One region of the Brevibacterium sp. ACRRH genome, then DNA from elsewhere that is predicted to be linked to it. Evidence: riboswitches for the same ligand, from Rfam matches in the RefSeq annotation. Region 1 holds a riboswitch; the other holds the start of a gene.
What was found. Region 1 has a riboswitch for thiamine pyrophosphate ahead of MHX53_RS04530 (ECF transporter S component). Riboswitches for the same ligand answer to the same signal wherever they lie in the genome.
Positions count from the first base shown of each region.

Region 1 (14,776 bases):
CCATCTCTAATGATCCGCCACCAATGTCCAACAAAAGCAGTTTTCCAGCTGACCATCCGAACCAGCGACGGGCCGCCAGGAATGTCACGCGGGCTTCGTCCTCACCGCTCATGACGTTGAGTGTGAGCCCGGTTTCCTTGTAGATCTTTTCGATGGTGGCTTCGCCGTTGGGTGCGTCCCGCAGGGCCGAGGTGGCAAACGCCAGGATCTGTTCGGCACCTTGTTCTTCTGCGATCTCGATTGCTTCTTTACAGAACTGCATGAGACGTTCACGCGCATACGTGGTGATCGACCCATCTTCTTTTAAGTGTTCTGCAAGGCGCAGTACTTCTTTGTGGGAAGTAGCGGGAAGTGGCGGTGCACCTACCCCTGCGTCAACAACGAGGAGGTGGATGCTGTTGGATCCGATGTCTAGGACGGCTAAACGCATATGCGAAAGTTTACCCCGAGTCGTGTAGTGGTCTTGTTCGGGCCCCGATGTGATCTAGTCCGTGGGCCAGTCGGTTCGGTTGATCGCGAACTCAGGCGAGCGACGTTCAAAGAACGCCTCTTGGCCGCGCACAATTTCTTCTGCGTACGCATCCCTCACCCAACCTTGTGCATCGAACGTGTCACCGCGCAGAATCCGCTTGGCACCCGTCTGCGACAGGGCAGACCTACTGGCAATCACCTCGGCGCGTTTCCGCGCGGCAGCCAACGGATCTTCCGCAACCTGGTGGAAGAATCCCAGCTGGTTCATCTGATCGAAATCGACGATCTCAGCTGACAAAAGAATGTAGCGGGCCCACGACGTCCCAATGATTTCCGCGAGGCGCTTGGTGGGCCCCGGCGGATACACAAGGCCCAGGCGCGCCGCCGTCACACCATAAATTGAGCCCGGCTTTGCAATGCGCACATCGCACGCAGCCGCGATCTCAGTTCCGCCCCCCACGCAGTTGCCTTCGATCGCAGCGATCGTGGGAATGTCCATGCTGGCAATGGCTTCTTCTGCTTGGGAGTTGGTCTGCCAGAACTCTTCCAGCGGCACGTTGAGGTCTTTGATGTCCGACCCTGCCGAAAAGTGCCCGCCCGCGCCCGTGATGATGAGCACGTCGACATCTGGGTCGGTGTCGATTGCTTTCGCAATTCCGGGCAGAGCCTTCCACATTTCCCGCGACAGGGCATTGCGCTTTTCAACACGCGAAATCGTCAGAACAGCGATTCCGTTTTCGACGCTGTACTCAAAACCAGGGACGAGCGGAACATCGTGCGTCATGGTGTCTCCTCGGACAGGGGCCGACTGTGGCCAGGGATGTGGAAGTAGCTCTTACGCGACGAGGCGGAGACCTAGGTAGATCTCCGCCTCGTTGCGTTTAGGGTTTTAGCGCTCTGCTGGAACCTCGCGCTGAGCTTCACCGTGGTATGCACTCAGCGGGCGGATCAGCGCGTTGTTGGCGTGCTGCTCCATGATGTGTGCGGTCCAACCGGTGATACGGCTCATCACGAAGATAGGCGTGAACTGTGGAGTGTCGAAGCCCATGAGGTGGTACGCAGGACCCGATGGGTAGTCGAGGTTGGGGTAAATACCCTTGCGGCCCACGAAGTCCTCTTCGAATGTGTTGTACAGGTCCAGAAGGTCGTTTGCGCCCTTGACCTTAACCATGTCTTCGAACGCTGCGCGCATGGTGGGAACGCGCGAGTCACCGTTCTTGTAGACACGGTGTCCGAATCCCATGATCTTTTCTTTGTTGGCAAGCGCGTTGTCGATCCATGCGGATGCCTTGTCGGCGGTTCCAACTTCTTCGAGCATGGCCATAACCGCTTCGTTGGCACCACCGTGCAGGGGTCCCTTGAGGGCGCCCACCGCGCCGGCAACTGCAGAGTGCAGGTCCGAGGTGGTGGAAGCGATCACGCGAGCGGTGAAGGTGGATGCGTTGAAGGAGTGCTCTGCGTACAGGATCATCGAAATGTCGAAGCAGCGCACGACTTCGTCGGCTGGGACTTCGTCAAACACCATCTTGAAGAAGTTAGCCGCGTAGCTCAGGTCGCTGGTAGGTGCGACCGGGTCCAGGCCGTGGCGACGGCGGTGGTCGATTGCCACGATGGTGGGCAGCTGAGCGTACAGGCGCTCTGCCTTTGCCTGGTTGGCTTCTGGCGAGTTGTCTTCGGCCTGTTCGTCAACGGCACCCAGGTATGACACGGCTGTCTGCACAACGTGCATGGGGTGGGTGTCCTTGGGCAGAGCCAGGATGATGTCGACGAGTTCCTGGTCGATTGCACGCTGACCGCGTTCGCGGGCAACGAACTCTTCGAGCTGCTGGGCGTTAGGAAGTTCGCCGTTCCAGATCAGGTAGGCGACTTCTTCAAACGAGCAGTTCGCTGCGAGTTCCTGAACCGGGTAACCACGGTAGGTCAGCGAGTTGGTTTCCTGAACGACTTTCGATACAGCGGTGCTGTCGACGACAACGCCGGCGAGCCCCTTCTTAATGTCTTCGGTCATGAGTGGTTCTCCTGTGAAAAGTTGAATACGGCAGCGTCAAATTCGTTGTAGGAAGCGTAGTCGATCGTGTCGTAGAGGTCGGCGCGTGTCTGCATTCCCTCGACCAACGACTCCTGTGTTCCTTCGCGGCGGATCACTTCGAGGCCACGTTTGATGGCTCCCATAGCGATACGCAGCGTGGTCACCGGGTAGATCACCAGCTTCACACCAGCGTTTGCGAGCTGTTCGGTAGTGAACAGTTCGCTCTTCCCGAATTCGGTCATGTTCGCAAGGATCGGAACGTCCAGGGCGTTTGCCATGGCTTCAAACTCGCCGAGGTCGCTCATCGCTTCCGGGAAGATGAGGTCGGCACCTGCGTCGGCGTACGCCTTCGCACGGTCAATTGCCGCGTCCAGACCTTCCTTGGCACGCGAGTCGGTGCGCGCACAGATGACGAAGTTCGAGTCGCGACGACCCTTGACCGCAGCCGAGATACGCTTGACCATCTCGGCGGTGGAAACGACTTCCTTCCCGTCCAAGTGGCCACAGCGCTTGGGGTTGACCTGGTCCTCCAGGTGCATCCCTGCAACACCGGCGTCTTCAAATTCCTGAACAGTACGAGCGACGTTCATCGCTTCGCCCCATCCGGTGTCAGCGTCGATGAAGGTGGGCAGGTTCGTCACCCGCGAGATGTTACGGCCGTGGTCGACGACCTCGGTCAGGGTAGTCAGACCAATGTCAGGCAGCCCCTGGGCTGCCGAGAACGCGCCACCGGAAATGTAGACGCCCTCGAAGCCAGCCTGCTCAATGAGCTGCGCGTTGATGGGGTTGATTGCGCCGGGGAACTGGACCAGCTTGTCGCCGGCCAGCAGCTCCCGGAACTTCTCACGACGAACGTGAGCGGGAGTCTGTGCACCTAGCATTAGAAAATACCCTTCGATGTGATTTCGTCTGCACCGTCAACTACGAAGTTGAGCTGGCGAACTTCGTCGGCGCTCAAGTTTGGCAGGTTTTCGGCGAGTTCGATGAAACGGTTCTGTTCTGCTTCCGAAACGATGCCTTCTGCAAGCGTGCGGAACTTCTGTACGTAGTTTTCGCGTACGAATGGACGAGCACCGTTGGGGTGAGCGTCGGCAACAGCGATTTCGTCGACCTTGGTGGAGCCGTCCTTGAACACGATTTCCACGCGACCACCGAATGCCAGTTCGTTGGGGTCGGTGGAGTGGTAGCGACGGGTCCACTCTGGGTCTTCGCGGGTTTCGATCTTGTGCCACAGTTCAACGGTTTCTGGGCGTCCTGCACGCTCAGGTGCGTAGGACTTTTCGTGGTGCCAGCCCTGGTCTTCCATAGCGACCGCAAAGATGTACATGATCGAGTGGTCGAGCGTTTCACGCGACGCCTTTGGATCCATCTTCTGTGGGTCGTTCGCACCGGTACCAATCACGTTGTGCGTGTGGTGTGAGGTGTGGATGGTGATCTTTTCGATCTGCGACAGGTCATCGATTTCGCGACCCATCTTGCGAGCCAAGTCGATGAGCGCCTGAGCCTGGTATTCCGCGGAGTGTTCCTTGGTGTAGGTGTCCAGGATCGCGCGCTTCGATTCGCCTTCGCCTGGCAGTGGAACGGTGTAGCGGGCTTCAGGACCGGAAAGGATCCATGCGATAACGCCGTCTTCACCTTCGTAGATGGGGCTTGGAGCGCCTTCGCCACGCATAGCGCGGTCGACAGCTTCAACGGCCATCTTGCCTGCGAATGCTGGAGCGTGGGCCTTCCAGGACGAAATTTCACCCTTACGTGACTGGCGGGTTGCCGTGGTGACGTGCAGAGCCTGGCCTACGGCCTGGTAGATGACGTCGGTTGGGAGGTGGAGAAGCGCACCGATTCCGGCAGCTGCGGATGGGCCCAAGTGAGCGACGTGGTCGATCTTGTGCTCGTGCAGGCAGATGCCCTTTACCAGGTCGACCTGGATTTCGTATCCGGTAGCAATACCGTTGACCAGGTCCTTTCCGCCGATTCCCTTGTGCTGTGCAACAGCCAGAATCGCTGGGATGTTGTCACCTGGGTGGGAGTATTCCTTTGCCAGGAAGGTGTCGTGGAAGTCGAGTTCACGAACGGCGACACCGTTTGCCCATGCCGCCCATTCAGGTGAGATGTGGGTGTCGTTGGAAACACCGAATACGGTGGAGCCTGGCTCCAGCTTGTGGGCCAAGGACTGTTCGCGTGCGTGCTTAGGGGCCGAACGGAACACGGATGCGGCGGCAACAGCGGCGTTGTCGATAACGCGGTTGATCACCATGTCAGTGACATCGGCGTCAACTTCTACCGGGTCAGCAGCAACCTGGGCGATTTTGTAGGCCAGCTGCTCTTCACGTGGCAGGTTCTCTGAGGACTTGTACGTACGAACTTCGTGATTGATCATGCGAGGTCTCCTTCGCGCGGGTTGGTCCGCATTCGTATGTGGTGTCTACCACTCTATTACCTATGAGAAGCGTCATAGCACCGGGCCCCTGGTTGTGACCCGAACATCAGTGAGGCACTTCACAAGTATCTCGACATCAAGATAAACGACGCGGTCGGCGTTTCCCAAATGCAGGTCGGATTTGTCGTCGAATTTGTCGGCCTACTTGCAGCCGCGGTTTGACCGGTCAGTCAGGGTAAAGGTGTCGAGCGTTCCCCGCTTGCCTGTCGTTGAAACCTCGTACGCAGTCACGCGCAACGAGCAACGTTGTGCCTTCACACCCACGTAGCCGGGCACATTGTTGCCTTTGGCCACAGCAGCCCAGTCGGCGTCATCCTTGTTGCTGTAGAACTTAGAACCGCTCGATGAGGTTGCGGTCATGTAGATCGCCTCGCCCTTCTTCTTGACCTGCTTGCTACCACCCTTCGCGCCTGCGACTTTGGCACCGTCTCCGTTTGTCAGGTAGCTACGGGTGTACACGTGGTCGTGGCCATTCATCACGAGGTCGACATCGGCCTCGGCGATATATTTTGGAAGCTTTTCGCGCAACAGTTTCACGTCAGCGTCGTCGCGGTGCGGGCCGGACGAGTATGGCGCGTGGTGGAAGGCGACGACCGTCCAGTTTGCGTCACGCCCCTGGTCGGCTTTGACGTCCTTGATGAACTGGCCGTGTTTCTTCCAGTTGGGGTTGTTGCTGTCCAGGACGATAAACAGCACCCCAGCGTCCTTGTACCAATAGTCGCCAGTGCCTTTCTGGTTTGGCTGGCGGAAGTGTTGGATGTGGCTGACGGGGTTGAGCATTTCGTGGTTGCCCTTGATTGTCATGTGCGGGAGTGTGCGCATGACGTCTGGCGCGAAGAACGCGTCGTACTGTTTGCCCGTGCCGGTGTCGATCTGGTCGCCGAGGCTCAAGAGGAAGCGTGCGTTCGGGTGTGCCTTAGCGGCCGAGGTGACTGTCCGGTTCCAGCCTTCTGCATCGTTGGGCTTTCCGTTGCCGGAGCCGATCTGTGGGTCGCCTACCGCTAGGAATTCACCGTTGTCAGTGGCGAAAGACTTTGGGGTCGAGAACGTGTAGACGTCCGACCATCCGTTTTTGTCGGACCCAACCTGGTATGCGTACCGGGTGTTCGCTTTCAGCCCCATGACGTGCGCCTGGTGGTAGAGGCGAGCGCGGTCAATTGACACTCCCGATTTTTCTTCTTTGACCGTGCGAGCGCCTTCCGGAAGTTTGCCACCCACCATTTCCTTGACGGGAGCGATCTTGACGCTCTGTTCGCCGATCTTCTTGGTGTACCACGTGAAGGCGCGGTCGGTGTTGCGGTCACCCACCTGCATGCCGAGGTTGTAGATGTCGGCCTTTTTCGTCGCCTCGGCGCCCGTCCCCAGGGCGGGACTCAGACCCCCGGATGACAGCAATGCAACGAGTCCGAGCGTGGTGGCAAGCGACTTGATCTTCATTCGAAAGCTCCTCTGGGCAGGCGTCTAGCTACAACAACTGACAACGGCCCATATAGTGACCGTTTTGGGTTAACTGCGTTCGACCTTTCGGTGCACCGCAGGTGACCTGTGCGCAGTCACGTGATGTTTTCGCGGTGAAACGCTTGTACGCTGTGAGCGAAATTTGTGCAAAAATTGCCGGTATGACGCGCACCGCTTTGGACTATGACGAAAACTGGCTCGAACCTGAAGAGCTCAACCGCCTCAGGCGCAAGCTCCCGCTCACATATGTACACGGAGTACCCGTTCAAGTGAGTGACAGTGGCGAGGTTGAACGGATTGGTCTGCTCCTGCGCACCCTTCCAGACCAGACCCTGGGCCGCGAAATCGTCGGTGGTCGTGTCCGCTTCCACGAAACTCTGCGCAGCGCACTCGCCCGGCACTGCGAACAGGACCTGGGCCCTCTTGCGCTACCGGTTTTTCCCACCTCGCTTACCCCGTTCCATGTGGCCGAATACTTCCCCACTCAAGGCGTGAGCAACTACTATGACCCTCGCCAGCACGCAGTGGCCCTGTGCTACATCCTGCAGGTGCGAGGCGAATGCACTCCCCGCCAAGACGCGTTGAGCTTCGACTGGTTCACCCCTCAAGAACTTCTGCGCGACGACATCATCGCCGACATGTGCCACGGCCAGCACCACATCGTCAAGGCAGCCCTTGCGCACCTGGGGATCCTGCCTTAGAAAGCCGGGGAACACCTCGGGCAGTTTCTTCCCAGAAGTTTATTCATACTCCGTTTATGTGTAATGTGTGATCCGCGACAGGGGAGCGCCATAAGGGGCGCTGAGAGTGCTTATGCAGACCCTCGAACCTGATGCGGTTAGGACCGCCGAAGGGAGTCGAGATTCTCTTTACCCCTCCTAAATCCTGGGAGGATACATGTCATCGACGACAGCGACTGAAAAGACTCACACCTACTCGTGGCGGGTTGTCGACATTGTTGTGTGCGCCGTAATCGCGGTTGCGGTTGGGCTTTTGTTTGCCTTGTGGGCAGCTCTGTGGAGTGGCTTTGAGTTGCTGTTTGCCACGACTTTCCCGCCTGCTGTGGCGCTGTTTGGTGGCGTGTGGGTGCTCGCGGGCCCGCTGGCCGCAATGATCATCCGCAAGCCTGGTGCCGCGCTGTTCTGTGAGCTGCTGGCCGCGATTTTCGAGGCTGTTTTAGGCTCCCACTTTGGTGTGGTTGCGGTGTTCTCCGGGTTCCTACAGGGGCTCGGCGCAGAGCTCGTTTTTGCCGCGTTCAGGTACCGCAAGTTCACGCTCCCCGTGAGCATTCTGGCTGCCATGCTCGCGGGACTGTTCATGGGTGTTCACGAATCGATCATCTACCTTGCGGAATGGTCGCTAGGCTTCCGGGTTGCTTACACCGGTCTTGCCGTGCTGTCATCAGCAGTTTTGGCTGGGGTGATCCCGTGGTTGCTCACGCGCATGCTCGCATCAGCTGGAGCGCTTAACGCGTTTGCGTCTGGCAACACCGGGCGCGAGGTGTGAGTCACCTCAGCGCAACCGATTTTGGGTGGAAGCACGCCGGCCGTAAACGTGCCGCCCTCACCGGGATTTCGGTGGAGATTGAGGCTGGCGAGCGGGTCCTGATTGCGGGTGCGTCCGGGGCCGGCAAGTCTACGTTCTTGCACGCTGTGGCCGGTGTTCTGCCCAGCGAGTCGGGAACTCAGTTTGGGCAGTTGCTCATTGACGGCTCGGCTCCGGACCCTACCCGAGGTCGTACTGGCTTGGTTCTGCAGGATCCCGATTCGCAGGCGGTGTTGTCCCGGATTGGCCCTGACATTGCGTTTGGCGCTGAGAACCTGCGTGTTCCAGTCGAGGAGATCGCTGACCGCGTGCAGTGGGCTCTAGACACCGTGGGGTTGCCGTTTCCGCAGGATTGGCCCACGGCGAAGTTGTCTGGTGGGCAGAAACAGCGGGTGGCTCTCGCTGGTGTTCTGGCGATGCGTCCGTCGATCATTTTGTTGGATGAGCCCACGGCAAACATTGACCCTCAGTCGGCTCCTGGGTTGCGGGATGCTGTGATCCGGTCTGCGGATGAGACCGGTGCGACGCTGCTGGTTGTTGAGCACCGTTTGGATCTGTGGGCAGACCATGTAGACCGCATGGTGGTCCTCTCCCCCACCGGGGTGATTGCCGATGGTCCACCGCATCAGATCATGGAGACGCATCGGCAAGAGTTAGAAGACGCCGGTTTGTGGCTCAGTCACCTGCGGCCTAAGCGTCGCGAACTTCGCGAAGCCACTGGCCCGCAGTTGCTAGAAGTCGACGCCACCGTGGGTCGTCACGAAGACGTTAACCACGTGGCGTTCTCCCTGGCACAAGGTCAAGCGTTGGCGATGACGGGTGCCAACGGTGCCGGAAAATCCACGGCGGCACTGACAGCGGCGGGGCTTTTACGACCTCGGTCTGGGCAGGTCACCGCCAGCCCGGAACTGCAAGCGTGGGCCCCGGAGTTCCCCGTGCGCAGCGCCAGCCCGCATAAGTGGAAAGCGCGGGCGTTGGCGCGCAGGATTGGGAAGGTGTTTCAGACTCCTGAGCATCAGTTCGTCACTCGCACGGTGCGTGACGAGTTGGTGTTGGGCGGGGTGGACCCGGACTCGGTGTTGGAGCGGTTGCGGCTTGACCATGTGGCATTAGCGCACCCGTCGACACTCAGCGGTGGCGAGAAGCGGCGGTTGAGTGTCGCGTGCATGCTGGCCGCGCCCGTCCTCATTGTGGACGAGCCCACGTTTGGGCAAGATGCGCACAGCTGGCGCGAGCTGGCCAGCTTACTCAACGAAGCGGTTGATAACGGGGCGGCGCTGCTGACGGTCACGCACGACCCGGATTTTATTCACGCAGTAGGGGCTGACGAGTATGGGATTTGAGGTTCGTTCAACTCCGCTCACGCGCACTAACCCGCTCACCAAGATCGCCATTATGTTGCTGATTACGGTGGGGGTTGTCCTATCGATTGACGTGGTCAGCGCGTCACTCATGATGGTTTTTGTGATTGTGTTTTTCCCGCTGACTGGGTTTCCGGTGAAGCGGTTGTTTACCCACTTGTGGTTCATTCCGCTGGCGGCGTTTGCAACAGGGTGGGCGACTGTTCTGTTGGCGGAAGGGGCTGGCCCGGTCCTGTTTAACTTTGGGCCGTATGAGGTGACGAGCAGGTCAGTCGAGGTGGGGTTTGCGCTGTTTTTGCGCTCACTTGCGATGTCTCTGCCGTGTGTTGTTTTAGCGTTTTCGATCGATTCGACTGAGCTGGCTGATTCTCTGGTTCAGCTGTTGAAGATGCCTGAACGTTTCGTTTTGGGGGCCTTGGGGGCCGCGCGGTTGGCGGGGCTGTTGTCAGAACAGTTGGAGACGATCCGGTTTGCCCGCCGTGCCCGAGGTGTTTCCCACGGAGGTTTCTTTGGAGGCCTTCGCGATTTCTTCCCTATCGCGTTCGCACTGCTCACCGAGGCGATTCGGCGAGCAGTGCGGTTAGCCATGGCGATGGAGGGGCGTGCGTTTGGCACCAAGGGTCGCACGTGGACCCGGCGTGTAAGCCTGGGTGTCGGTGACTGGGTTGCGATGGGGTGTGCCGCTGTGCTGGCGGCTACATGCATCACCGCGGCCGTGGTCACCGGGCATTGGAATTTTATTTTGAGTTAGATCTTCAGTTCGCCCATATCTTCGAAGCCGTTGCCATCGACCTGCCGGGAAATGATCTGCGGGGTCGAAACCAGGTGTGGGCGCATAGCTTCGAGGCCTTTGGCAAAGTGGTCACTGGTGACGTGAGGTTCAGCGCCTTCGTCGGTGAACCCTTCAACCAGTACGTACTGGTTGTCGTTTCCCAGGCTCTTGGACCATTCGAAGAACAGGTTTCCTTCTTCAGCGCGAGTGGCCTCAGTGAACTCGCGAACGATTTCAGGCCACTGGTCGACGGATTCTGGTTTGACGTCATATTTCACAACAATGAAGTACATAGTCCCCAGTGTAGGTGTCGTGGGATCATAGATCTATGGCGTACACGTGTAGCGAATGCGGATCTTCAACCCCCAAGTGGATGGGCAAGTGCCCCAAGTGCCAGTCGTGGGGAACCCTTGAAGAAAACGCCGGCCCAGGTGTGTCCGTCAAAACCCAAGCCACTTTTTCTGGCAAACGTGCCACCCCGGTCACACAGGTGGACGCAACCACCGCCTCGGCAACCTCAACAGGGGTCAGCGAACTTGACCGCGTGCTGGGAGGCGGGCTGGTGCCAGGTGCTGTGATCCTGCTGGCCGGCGAACCTGGGGTGGGTAAGTCCACGTTGTTACTGGACGTGTCCGCGAAAGCGGCGAATGCGGGCCGGCGCGTTCTGTACGTCACTGGCGAGGAATCGCAGGGTCAGGTACGTCTGCGCGCTGAACGCACAGGGGCGCTGTCAGACAATCTGCTTTTGGCAAACGAAACTGATTTGGCGGCGGTCTTGGGGCTCATCGAGGTGGAAGACCCGGAACTGCTCATCGTGGATTCCGTGCAGACCCTGGCATCCGACCGTGTGGAAGGCGTACCCGGTGGAGTCACGCAGGTGCGTGAAGTTGCGTCCGCGGTGATCCGGGCCGCGAAAGCGCGCAACTTGCCCACCGTCCTGGTGGGGCACATCACCAAAGACGGGACGGTCGCGGGGCCTCGGCTGTTGGAGCACTTGGTCGATGTGGTGTGTTCGTTCGAAGGCGATAAGCACACGCGCCTACGCATGTTGCGGGCGATCAAGAACCGCTTTGGCCCAACTGATGAAGTGGGGTGCTTCGCGATGACGGACGAAGGGATCACCAGCGAATCCGACCCTTCTGGGTTGTTCCTGTCCCGGTCGCAAACTAACGCGCCGGGCACGTGTTTGACGGTGACGCTGGACGGTAAACGGCCTTTGGTCATCGAGGTCCAGGCCCTCACTATGGAGGCTGCCGGTGGGAATCCACGGAGGACCGTGAGCGGCATGGATTTCAACCGGGTAGCCATGCTCATTGCGGTTGCTTCGAAGAGCATGAACCTGGCGCGGTCTGACGTGTTTGTGTCGACTGTTGGTGGGGCGAAGATTCAGGAACCGGCAGCTGACCTGGCAGTGGCTTTGGCGTTGGCGTCGGCCGCGGCGGACAAACCTCAGTATTCACGTTTGGTGGCGATTGGCGAGTTGAGCCTGTCCGGCGAAATCAGGCGCGTGCCCAACGTAGGGCAACGGCTGGCAGAAGCCGCGCGAATGGGGATTGATACTGCCGTGGTTGCTAGTGGATCGCTGGCCGATGCGACTTTACCTAAAGGTATTCGGGTGAAGGAAGTGAGCAACCTGGCTCAAGCGATTGAGTTGACGCTGAAGCGGTAGGTGAGCCGGACCAGACAGCGCTAAACGAGCAATACGGCGCATTATATTGCGTAGTTTCGCTCGCTTTGCGCCGTTTCGCGCCACGTTTCGTGGCGGGGCTCAGTTGCCCTGAGTCTTTTTCTCGCCCTCAGGTTTTTTCTCACCTGCAGGCTTGTCCTCACCCTCGGGCTTCTTCTCTTCCGGCTTTTCGACCACGAACTTAGCCGGCTGGCTCTCGATATCGCCCAGTTTGGTCACCAGCGTGTATTCGCCGGGGTCCAGCGTGTCTTTTGTGCGGTTGCATTTGTCGTCCGTGGGGATCATGTCCCACGGCAGAACCGATTTCTTGTTGGCACCGGACACAAACACCTGGGTCTGGTCCTTTTGCTGACCGCTCACACAGAACGCGGAACTCCACACGGTGTCCTTGTCCTTTTTCACGGTGAACGTCTGCTTCTGGGGCCCCACGTCGATTGCGCACGACGCATTGTGCTTATTCGTCACGCCCAGCTCCAGCTTGATCACCGAATTGGGTTTATAGCTGGGCTTGTCGGTCTTGGCAGAGATCTCGACAGCTTCCGTGGGGCACTTGCCTGAAGACTCATCGGGCCCCGGTCCAGCAGGCTGCTCACCAGACCCTCCGGATTCGCCAGACTCCCCTGACTCACCCGAGCCATCCGACTCACCTTGCTGCCCACCTTGGCCCTGCTCTTCACCGGACTGGGTCTGTGCCTGAGGCTCCCCCGGCCCGGCCGTGTTCTTTGTGAGCCCCTGCGCCAACAGCACAATACCCACGGTAAACAGGGCCAGAACAACAACCGCCAACCCGAGCACAGTAATGCGCCGCCTGCGGTACACAGACGCGGGCAGTCGACCAGGGCGAGAGTTGTTATTCTGAGACATCACTTGAAGCCTAAACCGCCAGCCGGAGATGTTAAACCTTGACACACCATAAAGTCGCTCGCGCACTCACCCACTGGTTCGCCAGCGCACAGCGACCCCTCCCCTGGAGAGCCGCGGACACCTCGGCCTGGGCGGTGCTTATCTCTGAGATCATGTCTCACCAGACCCCCATGAGCCGGGTGGAACCGGTGTGGCGGGAATGGATGGAACGCTGGCCCACGCCCCGCGCGTTGGCTGACGCCCCCACCGCCGAGGTGTTAGTTGCGTGGGGTTCGTTAGGTTACCCCAGGCGGGCGTTGCGTTTGCAGGAGTGTGCCCGGGCGATTGGGGACGGCGAAGTTCCGCGCACTGAAGAGGGTTTGTTGGCCCTACCAGGTGTGGGCCCATACACGGCTGCTGCGGTTGCGTCGTTTGCGTTTGGTCAGCGGACGATCGTGCTCGACGTGAACGTGCGGCGTGTGTTGTCGCGGGTGTTCGCCGGTGTTGACCACCCCAAGCCTGCGTTGAGCAAGAAAGAGCATGCGTGGGCCAGGCAGTTCGTTCCTGAGGACCACCACGTTGAGTTCAACGCCGCAGCCATGGAGTTGGGAGCCTTGGTGTGTACGTCCCGCAACCCTAAGTGTGACGAGTGCCCGCTGGCCCAGCACTGCGCGTGGCTCGAAGCCGGACGGCCAAAAAGCGACACCCGACCCAAAACCCAAGCATGGCACGGCACTGACCGGCAATTACGCGGTGCCATCATGGCAACGCTCAAGGAATCCACCGTGCAAGGGTGTCCACTGCGGGAAGATTACTTTACGGCTCCTGCCGCTGATTTTGAGGACACCGTCATCACAGAGCTTCCCGAACCGGTGGGTTCGTCCCTGACGCGCGTGCGGGCTTTGGGGACGCATGACCGGATTGCCCGGCTCATCGATGACCTGGTGAGCGACGGACTTGCCACCCGAGACTCAGGTGTTCTCAGTTTGCCCCAGTGAAATCATCATTCGGTAGTTGCCCAACGTGTTGGGCTTTACCCGGGCCAAGTCCAGGAATTCGGCCGTGCCTTCGTCCTGTGAACGTAACAGTTCAGCGAACACTTCAGGGGACACCGGGGTTCCCGTGATCTGCTCAAACCCCAGGGATGCAAAGAAATCGCGTTCGAATGTTAAACAAAACACACGGTCCACGCCCAGGTCTTTTGCGCGCTGAAGGAGACTTTCAATGAGCGCGCGACCCACGCCTCGGCGGCGGAACTGTGCGCTGGTTGCCACTGTCCTAACCTCAGCGAGGTCCTCCCAGAACACGTGGAGTGCGGCGCAGCCGGCCAGAGTGCCGTCTGTGTCTGTCACCACCATGAACTCTTGAATGTTTTCGAAGTAGTTCACGTGGTCCTTGGGCACTAGGATCCGTTCGTCAATGAGCGGCTGGCACAGTGCCCGGATAGCGGCCACGTCCGAGGTGCGGGCCGGCCTGATGTGCAAACCGGATGTCAGTTGCTGGCATCGTTGGCCGGTACCCGCACCGTGGGGTTCTAGCTTGGTGGGTTCAGATGAAGTCACACACCAATGCTAGATCCTTCTACTCTTCGGTCGTTTGGTTAGCCTGTGCTACGGCTTTTCCGTCCGAGTCTTCCGTGGCTTCCGGCTTGCCGGCCGCGTCGTTAGCGGGACCAGCTTCCGGGATCGCGCCCGTGTTGTCTTTTTCGTCCTTGGAACGAGTGAGCACACGGTCGTCCATTTCACCGCGGAAGGTGAACGTGGCCAGGGGCCCTTCGCCTTCCACGTCCACGTAGATGCGCTGTCCCGAGTGAAGCTCGTTGAACAGGATCTTTTCCGACAGCGGATCTTCGATGTCCTGCTGGATGGTGCGGCGCAGTGGACGCGCACCCAGAACTGGGTCGAACCCACGGTCAGCAAGAGCGTTCTTGGCGTCGTCAGACACCTCGATGCTCATACCCTGGTCAGCAAGACGCGTGTCCAGACGGGTCAAGAACAGGTCCACGATCTTGACGATTTCGTCCTTCTGAAGCTGCGGGAACACAATCGTGTCGTCGACACGGTTGAGGAACTCAGGGCGGAAGTGCTGCTTGAGCTCTTCGTTGACCTTCTGCTTCATGCGGTCGTAGCTGGTGGCCGTGTCGTTGTCAGCCTGGAATCCCATGGGGGTTCCC
Region 1 covers NZ_JAKRMN010000003.1:186,929-201,704, forward strand. The annotation lists gene MHX53_RS04495 (Ppx/GppA phosphatase family protein) at 1-430, opposite strand, end outside; gene MHX53_RS04500 (enoyl-CoA hydratase/isomerase family protein) at 485-1,255, opposite strand; gene MHX53_RS04505 (bifunctional 2-methylcitrate synthase/citrate synthase) at 1,361-2,479, opposite strand; gene prpB (methylisocitrate lyase) at 2,476-3,381, opposite strand; gene MHX53_RS04515 (MmgE/PrpD family protein) at 3,381-4,877, opposite strand; gene MHX53_RS04520 (metallophosphoesterase family protein) at 5,079-6,374, opposite strand; gene MHX53_RS04525 (DUF4916 domain-containing protein) at 6,557-7,096, shown strand; TPP riboswitch at 7,166-7,268, shown strand; gene MHX53_RS04530 (ECF transporter S component) at 7,293-7,901, shown strand; gene MHX53_RS04535 (ATP-binding cassette domain-containing protein) at 7,898-9,283, shown strand; gene MHX53_RS04540 (energy-coupling factor transporter transmembrane component T) at 9,273-10,052, shown strand; gene MHX53_RS04545 (putative quinol monooxygenase) at 10,049-10,366, opposite strand; gene radA (DNA repair protein RadA) at 10,402-11,742, shown strand; gene MHX53_RS04555 (hypothetical protein) at 11,842-12,624, opposite strand; gene MHX53_RS04560 (A/G-specific adenine glycosylase) at 12,663-13,601, shown strand; gene MHX53_RS04565 (amino-acid N-acetyltransferase) at 13,575-14,099, opposite strand; gene MHX53_RS04570 (ATP-dependent Clp protease ATP-binding subunit) at 14,185-14,776, opposite strand, start outside.

Region 2 (14,776 bases), on a different contig from region 1:
AACCCGGTGTCGTGTGGCTGGGGTGGAACACGCAGAACCCCAGCTTCGTCAACGAAGTCGACGGAAACGTCACCTTGTCTCTACGCGGAGTGCAGGGCCCCGGCGACATGGTGGTGTACCTGCAAAACGGCGGATTTGGTGCCCCACAGGTCGTGTGGGATGACCAGCAACGCGACGCCTCCGTGGACCTCAACACGCACACGCACGCCAACTGGGTATTCACCAAGCCGGGGGAGTATTTGGTGAAGATGTCCGTGAGCGCGAAAACCACCTCGGGCGAAAAATTAGAAGACACCCAAACCATTCGCCTTGCCGTGGGCGACCAAGCCGACGTAGACAAAGCCGCCAGCATGCAGTGGGAGGGCTCAGACGACTCTTCTAACGAATCCGGGCAGAACGAAAACTCGGAAGACAACACAGCCGCTGGGAAGTCGGACGGCAACTCTGCGCTACCACTGATCGCGGCGGGAGTGGGCGGCGTGTTCCTCATTGCCGTCATCTCGGTAGCGGTCATGTCAGCGAACGCACGCAAGCGCAAGAAGGCCGCAGGGATGGACGAGTGAGCGCACACGACACGACCACTGTTTTAGACGTCCGCGACCTGTGTACAAAACTGGGCGGGCGGTCGGTTCTTGAGAACCTTAACCTGGAGATCTCTGCGGGCAGTTTCGTAGGTCTCGTGGGTCCCAACGGGGCTGGAAAGACTACCTTGCTGCGCTCCATCCTCGGACTGATTCCGTGCCGCGGGAAGGTGACTTTGCAGGCCGAGGTGGGTGTTGGGTATGTGCCTCAAAAGCACGAGTTTGCGTGGGACTTCCCGATTTCGGTTGAAGACACGGTGCTCACCGGTAAGCGCTTCAAGTTGTGGCAACGCCCCACCGTCGAGGATTACAAAGCGGTCAATAACGCGCTCAAGCAAGTACATCTTTCAGAGGTCAAGGACCGTCCCGTTGCCGAACTGTCCGGGGGACAAAAGCAACGTGTCTTGGTGGCTCGCGCACTTGTCTCGCATCCGCAGCTGCTGGTGCTCGACGAACCCTTCACCGGTGTCGACGTGCCCACCCAGGAACTGCTCACTGACCTGTTTATCTCCCTTGCAAAGGAAGGCACCGTGGTGCTCATGGCCACCCACGATCTGGTGGCAGCCATGCACACGTGTACACACATTGCAATGCTCAAAGGCAACATCCGGGCGTACGACTCACCACACAACCTGACCGACCCGCAACTGTGGTGCGATGTGTTCAGTCTCAAACCGCAGTCACCTCTGCTGACAGCGCTGGGGGTGAGCGCATGAGCGTGTTCGACTTCTTCGCAGACCTCACCAACCCGCTTCTGGTTTTTCTGCCTAAGGCACTCATGGTCGCCACGATGGCGAGCATTCTGTGCGGTGTCGTGGGCTGCTTCGTGGTGTTGCGCGGCATGAGTTTCATTGGTGACGCGGTGGCTCACTCGGTATTTCCGGGGCTTGCCGTCGCGTTTGTGGTAGGCGGAAACCTGGTTGTGGGTGGCGCGATCGCCGGTGTTGTGACGGCACTTTTGGTGGCGATCTTTTCGCAGTTCCGCAGGCTCAAAGAAGACTCGGTCATTGGTGTGTTCTTCGTGGCGGCGTTCGCGTTGGGAATCGTCATCATTTCGCAGTCTCCCGGCTACGCAGGGTCGCTCACGGATTTTTTGTTCGGGTCGATCACAGGTATCCCCACATCAGACGTGTACGTTGTCGCTATCACTGCTTGCGTCGTGATCGCGGTTCTCATGGTTTTCTTGCGCGACCTTGTCACGGTGAGCATCGACCGTGAGTACGCGCGAGCGTTGGGGCTCCGCGTCTTCTGGTTGGACATCGTCCTCTACATTGCGGTGACCTTGGCAATCGTTGTCTCGATCAGGACCATTGGAAACATCCTGGTGCTGTCGTTGCTCATCACCCCGGCGGCAACCGCGAGGCTCCTCACCGACAAACTCTCCACCATGATGTTCCTAGCACCCGCGCTGGGAGCAGTGTCGGCGTTCATTGGGCTCTATATTTCTTGGACTGCTGACTTCCCCGTGGGCGGAACGATCGTCCTGGTGCTCACCAGCTTCTTCCTGCTCGCATGGCTGTTTGCCCCACGACACGGGATGGTGGCGCGTCTGTGACACGTCGATTTTGGGTAGCAATCTGTGCTGTGGTGTCGCTGGTGTTTGTGCCGCACGTGACACCTCAACCGGCGTACGCCAACGCAGTGTTTGAGGCACGTGACAACGAGCTCACGCTGAATCCGAAAGAGTGGAAGGCCACAGGGCCAGTGACACTGAGCGTGTCTGCCGGCGCGAAAGTCGCTGATAGCTCTGACGGTGCTGAACCCGCGGGTGACACTGACCCTCGCACCATTTCTGACGAAGTGACCTTCGACGGGGAACACTTGCCGTTTGCGGTACAGACGAAGCCGTCGAAACCGGTGAGTGTGCAGGTGAAAGCCACCCCTGGCACCTACTGTTTGAGCATCCACGCACACTCTCTTGGCAAAACGGAGCCACGGCAGCACACCCAAACCATCCGGGTTGAGTCCACAGACGACACCACCACGATCGACACCGACCCAGCAGACTGCCCAACCGACCTCGACGACAAACACCGCATCAAACCCCCTGAGCTTGGAGCCAAACAACACACGGTCAAGGCGGAAAACACCTCGGCGGGGTACCTTGCCAACGCCGATTTCGACGCACGCGGACTGGACGGGCGCGTGCGCATGGCATTCCGACACGACGGACACGGAACCATGGGCGTCATCAACCCCAACCGCACTAAAGGCGGGAACATCGCGGCCCGTGGGGACGCGTTCGCCTACGACATTTCGGCCCCAACAATTGAACCCTTGCACTTGACGTTTTCGGAGCCGGGAACCCACTGCGTCGCCTACTCCATGTACAGGGACGACGCCAAGAAACCGGCGCGCAACGGGATGCTGACGGTCACCGCAAAAGGGGCCGAGGTGGCTGACGACCAGGCAGCGGACGGCCAGGATGCTGGTGACGGGGATACGGACAACCGGGAGGCAGAAGGTCGGGTGGCGGACTCACAGTGCGCGCCCACAACCCCGGTCCCTCGGAACCCAGCCGAAAGCCCCTCCGACTCACACGACACGTCGACCGACGACAAAGACGCGGACAACGCAGACGCAACGGAACCTGGGGAGGAGGGTGACACCTCGGGCAACATGCCGGGCCAATACGGCGCCGCGCCGGGACTCCCCGGACTGACCGTGCCGACTCCCGCCGCACTGCCCTTCCAGCCAGTTGCTGCCAACGTGTGCGCACCGGCAGGTGAAGGACAAATGGTTGACGTGACTCAAGGTCAGGTGCTCATCAACCCCACCCAGGTCAAAGTGAACGGGGCAGAACGCGCACCCTCAACCGTCAACGTCACCGTGCCAGATTCAGCGCGCACCGCGTTCACACCTTCAACAACGCAGGACAAAGAATTCGCCACCCCCGGATCTCAGGTATGGGCAACCGGTGGCCAAAACGCGCCCGCAGTGGGGTGGAGCGCAAACGACCTGGACCCGGCGCTCGTGAAGTCCATGGAGGTGACGCTCACCCGCGTGAGCGGACCGGGGAGCGTCCTCATTCAGCAAAAAGATGCGCTGGGGAAGAACACCAAAAACCTTCGTCAGGGGTCACAGTCGACGGTCACACCTGGGCAGTTCAGCACCCCCACCTTCATGTTTAACCAACCAGGTGCGTATGACGTGGAGTTTGAAACGCTGACTCGTGAGGTTCACGGGCACGAACGCCGGGCCACTGTTCTCCTTCGGTTCAACGTGGGTAAGAAACTGCCTGCTCAGGTGGCCGGCTCGCCCCTGGGTGCGCTCATTGGTCACTGCCAAGCGGCCTCGATCACTGGGGACACGGTGCGTGGCAACCCGCCCGCGAAACCTCCCCAAGCGACCCCAGAAACGCCCTCGGTCGAAGGTCCATCGAACTGGTGGTGGGGAGTCTTTGGGGCAGCGCTCGCGTGCAGTGTTGCGCTGGCGATCCTGGCAGCCCGCGTGTGGGTCAGGGAGGACTCATAATGCACCGTGAAGACGAACGGTACGCCAGCAGCCTGCAGGACACCGTCGAAATCCCCAAGGTCACTACGAAACCCAAGGCCAGTACGAAAGCCAAGGCCAGTACGAAGGCGGCAACGACCTCGGCGGGGGTATCACGGTGGTGGGCAATCCCGCTCATGGCGATGTCGATTGCGATGGTCGTACTTGCAGGGCTGGTGTTTGTAAACCTCCGCGCGGACGGGGCGGACAGCCAGGCCGAGGAAGTTGTGGAGATTCCAGCGCCGGTTGCGCCTTCCATGCCGGCCGTTGACCCGGTGGCAGGTGGGGTTGCCGTCGATAACCCGTGGTTGCGCGAGACGAGTGAAAAATCGGGGATCCCCAAGCGCGTTCTGCAGGCGTATGTCGCGGCAACGGTGTGGGCTGCTCAGCGCAGTCCGCAGTGCGGGTTGTCGTGGAATACATTGGCTGGAATCGGCAAAATCGAGACCGATCACGGGCGCTACAAGGGTGCCAGCGTGAACGACTCCGGCGAGGTTACGCCCCACCTCTTTGGTGTTCAACTGCGTGGTGAAGGCACGGCGCATATCCGCGACACTGACGGCGGGCGACTCGACGGCGACCGCACACACGACCGAGCTGTGGGCCCCATGCAGTTCATCCCCACAACATGGAACCAGGTGGCGGTGGACGGCAACGGCGACGGCACAAAAGACCCGCACAACATTGACGACGCGACAGCGTCCGCGGCAGCTTTTCTGTGCGCGAACAACCGCAACCTGAGCGACCTGAACGGATACACGGACGCGATCAAGGCCTACAACCCGTCCGATCAATACGTGCGCGACGTAGCGAATGAAGCGCAACGCATTGCCCAAGTCGTGGGTCAGCCGGCGCAAAGCGAGCAAAACGGCGCAATATAATGCGTAGTCTCGCTCGTTTTGCGCCGTTTCGTCAGGCCGTTGAGCTGATGGGGCCCGAGGTGTCGGTAGGGTAAGGGGCATGAGAAGCCCGCTACGACCTCGGGAAGGGATCAGCGCAACCCGGTTGCGCGCACCTGGCGGCAATCAGACGCACTCCCGCCAACACGAACCAGTTCCCGCGACTGTCCGTGACTGGCTGTTAGCCGACTTCCCGGATTCGCGTGAGGAGCTCGACTACATCGCCGATCCTGCCGGAGGCGGGCTCGTAGACGAAAACGGCCGGCCGGTCACCCTGGAAACACCTGTGACCCCGGGTGGCTTCTACTTCTTCCATAGGGTCGTGCCACCGGAGGCGCGCGTGCCGTTCGACGTGACCGTGGTGCATGAGGACGAGCACCTGCTGGTAGTGGACAAACCCCACTTCTTGGCCTCGACTCCCAACGGGCGATTTGTGCGCGAATGCGTGGTCACGCGGTTGCGGGTAGAACGTGACGAACCGGACCTGGTGGCCATTCACCGGCTTGACCGTGTGACGGCTGGGCTCTTGATTTTGTCGCGCAATCCGGGCACGCGCGGGGCGTATCAGCGGCTTTTTCAAGACCGAAAAGTGGATAAAACCTATGAGGCCTTAGCGGTTCTTCCCGGCGACTTCGACCCGGCAGCGTTTCCGCTCGAGTGCGAGTCGCGAATCGAAAAAGACAAGGGAACACGTGGTGTTAAAAAAGTCGACGGGCCCATCAACGCGCGTTCTCGTATCGAGTTTTCACACGTGGTTGGTACGTATGAGGGTGATCCCGTTGGGCGGTTTGTGCTCACTCCGCACACGGGCAAAACCCATCAGTTGCGGGTTCACTTGTTAGGCGCTGGCGTGCCGATCCTGGGTGACCCCGTTTACCCGCACGACCTAGACCAGGACCCGTACGATTTTTCGCACCCCCTGCGTTTGTGTGCCGTTGGGCTTGAGTTCCGAGATCCGCTCAGTGGTGAGGAACGCCGGTTTACTTCCGGGATCCAGTTGAAGGTGTGATCGCTCTATCACAGCATTCCGCCAACCATTCCGGTGAAGTAGGGGACCAGCCAAATACCCCACACCACAAGCGAGAACTTGTGGAAGACTGCACGCGCACGGTCCGAACCTTTGATCATGACGTAAAGCGCCCACACAAAGTGGATGGCCATGAGCAGAAGCGCCAACGCTCCGGTGACCGCCATGATGAGCCCCAAGATCTGGGCGGCCTCGCCACCAAAAGAGAAAGAGTCGGACTGCGCGATTCGGCGCATGAACTCGGTTCCAGTTGCGTCGCACACCAATCCCAGCCCAAACAGGATCACATGGGGCCACGTGAGAACTTTTTTCTTATGTTCTGCCCACACACCCATGGTGTAGAAAACCAGGGCTGCAGTGATGAAAGCAATAGCAAAAATCAACATAACTTAAGTGTGCTCTTAGCCCCTCTCGAATCCATCGCCCAGCGGGTTGGTTGTCCCATCAACCAAATGGTTGAGCCACCTGTTTATAAACTCACACCCTCACGGTCATGACTGCCAGTCGAAAGCGTTAGGATTGCGGGTATTGGTAGGACAAAAGGGGAGGGACCCAATGAGCGAAGTTGAACAGCATTTCCGCGAAGCAGAGAATCCGTTTTCACTCACCGGTTTGACCTACGACGACGTCCTGTTGCTCCCCGGAGACACCGACGTCATCCCGTCTGAAGCTTCAACCCGCACCCGGTTGACTCGCGAACTCGACATCAACATCCCTCTGATTTCTGCCGCAATGGACACGGTGACCGAAAGCCGGATGGCTATTGCCATGGCACGCATCGGTGGAATTGGAATCATCCACCGTAACTTGAGCAAAGAAGACCAGGCAGCCCAGGTCGACTATGTAAAGCGCTCGGAGTCGGGCATGATCACCGACCCCGTGACCATCACCGCCGACAAGACCCTGCAAGAGCTCGACGAAATGTGTGGCCAGTACCGCATCTCGGGTCTGCCTGTTGTGGACGAAAACAACGTGCTCGTGGGAATCATCACCAACCGTGACCTGCGCTTTGTTCCTCGTGCAGAGTTCGCCACAAAAACGGTTGGCGAAATCATGACGAAGGCACCTTTGATCACAGCTCCAGTAGGCGTGAGCTCAGAAGAAGCCTTTGAAATCCTGGCTGAACACAAGGTCGAGAAGCTGCCACTCGTCGACGAGAACAATGTGATCCGCGGGCTCATCACCGTTAAAGACTTCGTCAAGAGCGAAGAGTACCCCCTGGCGTCCAAGGACTCCGAAGGCCGGCTCCTTGTAGGTGCCGCAGTAGGGTTCTACGGAGACGCGCTGGAGCGTGCCGGCCTGCTGGCCGAAGCTGGCGCTGACGTCATCGTGGTGGACACGGCTAACGGTCACGCACGCGGTGTCACGGACATGATCAAGACCCTCAAGGAGGACCCGGCTTTTTCGCACGTCCAAGTTATTGGTGGAAACGTCGCCACCCGCGAAGGCGCGCAAGCACTCATCGACGCAGGAGCCGACGCTATCAAGGTGGGAGTTGGACCAGGGTCGATCTGCACCACCCGCATCGTGGCAGGTGTAGGAGTTCCACAGGTCACCGCGATTCACTTGGCCTACCAGGCCGCACGCGAAGCCGGCGTTCCGGTGATCGGTGACGGTGGATTGCAGTATTCGGGTGACATTGGCAAGGCACTGGTCGCCGGTGCCGACTCCGTGATGCTCGGTAGCCTCCTAGCCGGATGTAAGGAATCCCCAGGTGAACTGCTCCTGGTGAACGGAAAGCAGTACAAAACGTACCGTGGCATGGGCTCGTTGGGTGCCATGGCGCCACGTAAGGGGCGTTCGTACTCCAAGGACCGCTACTTCCAGGCCGATGTCGCCACCGACACTGATCTCATCCCAGAAGGCGTCGAAGGTCGGGTCGCTTACCGCGGTGAACTCAAGAACGTCGCTTACCAGCTCACGGGTGGGCTGCGCCAAACCATGTTCTACGTGGGCGCGCGCACGATTCCTGAGCTCAAAGAGCAAGGACGCTTTGTGCGCTTGACCGCGGCTGGACTTAAAGAAAGCCACCCACACGACATTCAGATGACGGTGGAAGCGCCCAACTACCAGTCACGCTAAGAGCGGTTCGCGAAACTCACACACTGCATGTACAGTGTGGTGCAGACTCGGGGTGCCTGTACAGGCTGAGATCATACCCGTGAACCTGTTTGGTTAATGCCTGCGAAGGGAAGTCAGCGTGACGCTTGTATCTGAAAGTCGTACCGGAAACACCCCGGAATTCACTCCCGCGTTTCTCACCCACATGCGTGAACTCACGCCCCTGGTGCAATGCATTACCAACACTGTGGTGCAAGAAGTTGCCGCGAACATTCTGCTTGCAGCGGGCGCGTCACCTGCCATGATCGACCACGAAGCTGACGCAGCCGCATTCGCCAAAGTCGCCAACGGTGTATCGGTGAACTTTGGGACCCCCAGCTCGCACACGTACCTGTCGATTGACGCTGCCGTGCAGCAACGCACCGAGGACGGAACAACCTGGGTGCTAGACCCGGTTGGTCTGGGAGTGGCTCCGTTCCGAACTGCCCGGGTTTTCCGGGCTCTGAGTGAACGCCCCACCGTGGTGCGCGGCAACGCCTCAGAGGTGGCGGGGCTAGCCGGAATGGGTCAGGGCGCCCGAGGTATCGAAGCAGTGGACGATGTTGAGTCGGCTTTGCCTGCCGCGAGTAAACTCAGCAACGAATACGGTTCCGTTGTCGCTATTTCTGGCCCCACTGACGCAATCGTCACCACGATCGGCGAAACCACCTATGTCAGCCACGTTTCAGGCGGGTCCACCTACATGCCACTCGTCGTAGGAACCGGATGCTCCCTGGGAGCGCTCGTAGCAGGGTACGCAGGAACAGCCCACCACCTCCTCGGCGAATCAACTACCACGGAAGAAAAACTCACCCGCTACCACCAAGCCACCGTGACCGCGCACGCACACTTTGCGGCAGCCGGTCTGCGCGCACACGAACTGGCAGACGGGCCAGGTAGCTTCAAAGTTCATTTCCTGGACCAACTTCACGCAGTTACCGAAACTGATCTGCACGCAATCAACGTGACCACGGAGGAACTGTGACCAATCCGCGTTTGAGCGACATCGACGGGTCCCTGTACTTCATCACCGACACCAAAATGTGCGAACAAGCGGGACGCACGGTGGCACAAACGGTTGAACTGGCAGTAGCCGGAGGCGCGGGAATCGTCCAAGTGCGCGACAAGCACGCCACCGACGCAACCTTCGCGCACATCACTTTGAGCGTGCTCGAGGCAGTCGAAAACGCCCGCCACACTAACAACATCACCCGCCCAGTGCCCGTGTTCGTTAACGACCGTGTCAATGTCGCTGCCAGCCTCATTCACGACGGCCACGACGTCCATGTCCACGTGGGGCAAGATGACACGAGCGTGACCCAGGTTCGTGAACTCATCGGAAACACCCCGCTGGTAGGCCTGTCCGCCAACACCCCGGAAGACATCGAAGCCGCCCGCGCCCACGGCGACTTCGGCAACGGGGGAGTAGACCTCCTGGGCGTGGGCCCCGTGTGGGACACCGCAACTAAAGAAGGTGCCCCAGCCGGGCTTGGAGTCGACACACTCAAAAACCTCATTGCCACCTCGGCGATCCCGGCCTTTGCCATTGGCGGAATTACAGCTGAGCGGGCAGCGCAACTGACAGACACCTCGGTCGCGGGGGTATGCGTGGTATCAGCAATCTGCCTTGCCCCCGACCCGCAAGTCGAGGCACGCAAAATTCACCACGCATTCCAGAACTGACCCTCTGACCCCCTGTGGGGAACCCAAACCATCCACCCCACACGTAAAGGAGATCGACATGTCACGACCCCCTGTCGCGTTGAGTATCGCGGGAACAGACCCCTCCGGTGGAGCAGGCGTTCACGCCGACCTAAAAACCTTCACGGCCCTGCGCGCATACGGAACCTCGGTGATTACCGCGCTGGTCGCACAGAACACACACGGAGTCTCCCGCGTGTACGGGATCGACAACGACTTTGTGTCTGACCAGTTCGACTCGGTGCTGACGGACATGCCCGTTGACGCCACCAAAACCGGGATGCTGGGCACGCGCCAACTCGTGGAATTGGTTGCGGAACGTGCCGGCCGAGGTGGTTTAGGGTTCCTGGTCGTCGACCCTGTCATGGTGGCCACCTCCGGGCACCGACTGCTTGAAGAAGACGCCGTGGATGCCGTGCGCACGCTCATGGTGCCCGCCGCCCACGTCATCACGCCCAACCTTCCCGAAGCCGCGCTGCTCTTGGGTGACGACGTTGAGCCAGCCCGCGACCTCGACACCATGCGCTACCAGGCGCGCGAATTGATCGAACGCGGCGCCCGAGGTGTTCTGGTCAAAGGTGGGCACGGCGACGGCGACGAGGTACTCGACGTGTTGGCGCTCAACGACGGCACCAACGTCAACCTCACCGAATACCGCCACCAGCGCATCACCACCCCCAACACGCACGGAACCGGGTGCACGCTCTCAGCCGCGATTACCGCGCTCGCTGCCCGGCAGGTTCTAGAAGGAACCCTGGATGTTCCCGAGGTCGTTGGCACCGCCCTTGACTACCTCGCTCGCGCTTTGGAATCCGGCAAAGACTGGACACTGTCACTCGACCCCAACGGGGCCCACGGCCCCGTCGACCACATGGTGACGATCCCATCTCCGTGAAGTCTGACTGACAGCCTCCCTGAAACCCATCTCACTCAAACCCAACCCACTGAAAGGAACACTCATGACTACGACGACCTCGGCCGCCGAAATTGGTCGTGAACTACGTAACCTTTACGTTGCTGGCCCCCGCACGCAAGCCCTGTGGGACTCCTGCGACGACATCATCACCGCAACCGAAAACCTCACGTACCTGCAGGAACTTGCAGCCGGCGACCTGGACGCGCGCGCATTCACCAACTACCTCATCCAGGACGAAATCTACCTGGACGGGTACGCACGTACCATGCTCCTGCTGGGGCACCGGGCCGCTAACAACGAAGACATGCGGTTCTGGGCGACCTCGGCGGGAACGGCCGTTGCGGTAGAAAACGAAATGCACGAAGCGCTGCTCGAATCGACCGAATTTTCACAGCACATTGCCGAACTCAACGACGAGAACGGAAAACCAGTCGCTTCGCCCACGACCTTGGGGTACGTGTCATTCCTCATGGCAACCGCTACCACCGAACCGTACGAAGTGGGTGTGGCCGGCGTTCTCCCATGCTTCTGGGTGTACGCCCACGTAGGTAAGGTGCTCACCCGCCTGGTAGGCGACGGGATGGACGCGCACCCGTACAAGCAGTGGATCGAAGAATACGACTCAGAAGAGTTCGACGCCGGAACCCGCCAGGCCGTCGAAATTCTGGAACGCGAGCTGGAAAACGCACGCCCAGCAGAACGCGAAAAAATGGAAAAGACATTCCGCCAGGCGTGCATGTACGAACTGCACTTCTGGGCTTCTGCTCGCGTTGTAGAACGTTTTGAACTGGTGAAGTAAAAGTCCGCTAGAACCCCTCACTTTGCGTTGAGTTGCGCATACCATGAGTTCAACGCAGGTTGGCCAGGTCAAGGAGGGTTCATGAAAATCACCGGTGCGGTCCTACGCGAGATGCGAGCCCAACGCCCTTACGCGCAGTCCCGTCCACTCGACGTCACGACAGTGGAACTGGACGAACCCGGCCCGCACGAGGTACTCATCCGCATGACCGCAGCCGGGCTGTGCCACTCTGACCTGTCTGTGGTGGACGGTAACCGACCTCGGCCCCTTCCTATGTTGCTGGGGCACGAAGGCGCCGGGGTCGTCGAGCAGGTGGGCGCGGACGTCACCGAATTTGCCCCCGGCGACCACGTGGTGACGGTGTTCTTGCCTCGGTGCGGGCAGTGCGCCAACTGTGCGACCGACGGAAAGCTCCCGTGTACCCCGGGGACCGCGTCGAACAACGCCGGCGTTCTGCCTTTTGACGGAGACGTGCGCAGGCTCAGCGAATCCGGCGAAACCACCCACCCGCGAGCCGGTCACGCAGGCGAACCCATCAACCACCACCTGGGTGTGAGCGTGTTCGCCACCCATGCCGTGGTCAACGTCGCTTCGATCGTCAAGGTGGGTTCGGACGTCCCACCCCAGATCGCTGCACCTTTGGGTTGTGCCGTTCTCACCGGGGGAGGTGCCGTGCTGAACGCGGGTAAGCCCAGCCCTGGCGACGACATCATGGTGGTGGGCCTTGGCGGCGTGGGTATGGCCGCGTTGCTTACCGCGTTGAGCGTGGGGACTGGCGAGGTGATTGGCGTGGATGCCAACCCGGAGAAGTTGGAGAGGGCGCGCAAGTTGGGTGCGTCCCAGGTGTACACCCCGGCCGAGGTCGCAGAAGCTGGCGTCAAAGCCCCCGTTGTGATCGAGGCAGCTGGGCACCCCAAGGCGTTTGAAACCGCGTATTCAGCCACGGCTGTGGGCGGAACAACAGTGACGGTGGGTCTGCCTGCTCCTGATGCACTTTCGCAGATTCACCCGCTGACCTTGACCGCTGAAGCCCGCACCGTTGTGGGCTCATACTTAGGGTCCGCTGTTCCTTCACGCGACATTCCAAAGTACGAACAGATGTGGCGGGACGGGAAGCTTCCGGTTGAAGAACTGGTGTCTGGAATCGTGCGCCTGGACGACATCAACGCGGCCATGGATACGCTTGCAGATGGTCAAGCTGTTCGACAGGTGATTCTCTTTGACTGACCGTGAGATACCCTTGAAGGGTGAGTAACGAAGTTGAAATTGGTCGCGGTAAGCGGGGGCGTCGCTCCTATTCTCTTGACGACGTAGCGGTGATTCCCGCTCGGCGAACTCGCGACCCTCAAGACGTTTCGCTGGCATGGCAGATCGACGCCTACCACTTTGAGCTCCCGTTCATTGGCGCACCCATGGACTCGGTTGTGTCGCCCGCAACTGCGATTGCATTGGGTAAGTTCGGTGGCCTGGGCGTCCTGGACCTTGAAGGGCTGTGGACACGTTACGAAGACCCACAGCCGTACTTGGACGAAATCGCGTCGCTTCCGGAAAACCAGGCGACCGTCCGCATGCAAGAAATCTATTCTGAACCCATCAAGGCCGAACTCATCACGGCACGTTTGAAAGAAATCCGCGAAGCGGGAGTCACCGTCGCTGGTGCGCTGACTCCGCAACGCACGCAAGAATTCTGGAAGACCGTTGTCGAAGCCGGAGTTGACTTATTTGTGATTCGCGGAACCACGGTCTCCGCGGAGCACGTTTCAAGCGAAGCAGAACCACTCAACCTCAAACGCTTCATTTATGAACTCGACGTTCCAGTCATCGTCGGAGGTGCAGCCACGTACACGGCAAGCCTGCACCTCATGCGTACTGGAGCCGCCGGTGTTCTTGTCGGGTTCGGTGGCGGTGCCGCATCGACCACGCGCCGTACTTTGGGTATCCACGTGCCCATGGCTACCGCGATTGCCGACGTTCATGCAGCCCGCCGAGACTACATGGACGAATCGGGCGGACGCTATGTTCACGTGATCGCTGACGGCGGTTTGGGAACATCCGGTGACATCGTGAAGGCATTTGCCATGGGAGCCGACGCCGTGATGCTCGGTTCTACTCTTTCGCGTGCAGAAGAGGCACCCGGTCAAGGTTTCCACTGGGGAGCCGAAGCTCACCACTCGCACTTGCCACGTGGCCGTCGCGTCGAAATGGGTACGGTTGCGCCACTTGAACAGTTGCTCTTTGGCCCCGGCCACTCCGCTGTAGGTGAAGTTAACCTGGCCGGAGCGCTCCGCCGGGCCATGGCCACAACCGGTTACCTGGATCTCAAGGAGTTCCAGCGGGTTGACGTGACGGTTGCTCCGTACGTCTAAAAACATGTAAGGGTACTGTCGCTACATGTTGCGCTTGGCTTTCACCCCTAAATGGATCGGGGGGTTTGTTCTGGTCCTTGTTTTGGCGACCACTTTTGTGTTCCTGTCCATGTGGCAAGTAGACCGCGCACAACACAAGAACGACGCGCATACCAGCGCGTTTGCCAATGACAAGACGCCACTCAACGAAGTGGTGTCGGCACAGGTTCCCATGGCGTCGCGCGAAGCTGACCGCTTGGTAGAAGTGTCCGGCTCATATGTCCCGGAAGCCACGGTGCTGGTCGAAGGGCGCCACCAGGATGGCCAACGCGGATACTGGGTCGTCACCATGTTCGCAGTCGACAAGGCGCGTCTGGGCGGTGGCTTGAGCGGAAACAAGTCTGTTGCGATCCCTGTGATCCGCGGGTTTACCCCCGATGAAGCAACCGCGCGCAGCTCGCAAGCCCCAAGCGGGAAACACACGCTGGTCGCACGTATGGGCCCCACCGAAGCGCCTGAGCCAGCTGTGGGGGACAAGGTCGTGAGTACGGTTTCAACAGCGCAGCTGGTGAACTATTTTGACGTGTATTCTTACGGCGCGATCCTGTTCCCTGAACCGAACCAACGCGCTCAAGCCTCAGGGCCCGAACTTGAACACGTGACATTTCACGCGCAAGAATCCGGTGGTTTGGATGTGCAGTCAGCGTTTTATGCGGTGGAATGGTTAGTGTTCGCCGGGTTCGCGTTTTATATCTGGTGGCGACTCTTGCGTGACGCATACCGTCAACAAACGCACAACCAGCACCAAAACTTCGTTGTGGTAAAAAAGCCAGGGCAGAAAAACCTGGGCAACTAGCGTCGCGCTAGCTATTTGAGAGGACACACAGTGCAGGATCCGCAAGATCAACGACCCGAG
Region 2 covers NZ_JAKRMN010000001.1:367,970-382,745, forward strand. The annotation lists gene MHX53_RS01680 (choice-of-anchor M domain-containing protein) at 1-563, shown strand, start outside; gene MHX53_RS01685 (anchored repeat-type ABC transporter ATP-binding subunit) at 560-1,297, shown strand; gene MHX53_RS01690 (anchored repeat-type ABC transporter permease subunit) at 1,294-2,136, shown strand; gene MHX53_RS01695 (hypothetical protein) at 2,133-4,055, shown strand; gene MHX53_RS01700 (lytic murein transglycosylase) at 4,055-4,954, shown strand; gene MHX53_RS01705 (pseudouridine synthase) at 5,034-5,981, shown strand; gene MHX53_RS01710 (HsmA family protein) at 5,990-6,385, opposite strand; gene guaB (IMP dehydrogenase) at 6,555-8,081, shown strand; TPP riboswitch at 8,120-8,209, shown strand; gene thiM (hydroxyethylthiazole kinase) at 8,200-9,084, shown strand; gene thiE (thiamine phosphate synthase) at 9,081-9,782, shown strand; gene thiD (bifunctional hydroxymethylpyrimidine kinase/phosphomethylpyrimidine kinase) at 9,841-10,695, shown strand; gene MHX53_RS01735 (TenA family protein) at 10,760-11,515, shown strand; gene MHX53_RS01740 (alcohol dehydrogenase catalytic domain-containing protein) at 11,597-12,742, shown strand; gene MHX53_RS01745 (GuaB3 family IMP dehydrogenase-related protein) at 12,763-13,881, shown strand; gene MHX53_RS01750 (SURF1 family protein) at 13,907-14,716, shown strand; gene MHX53_RS01755 (DUF3817 domain-containing protein) at 14,747-14,776, shown strand, end outside.
Region 2: another riboswitch for thiamine pyrophosphate. It lies ahead of thiM (hydroxyethylthiazole kinase); the one in region 1 lies ahead of MHX53_RS04530 (ECF transporter S component).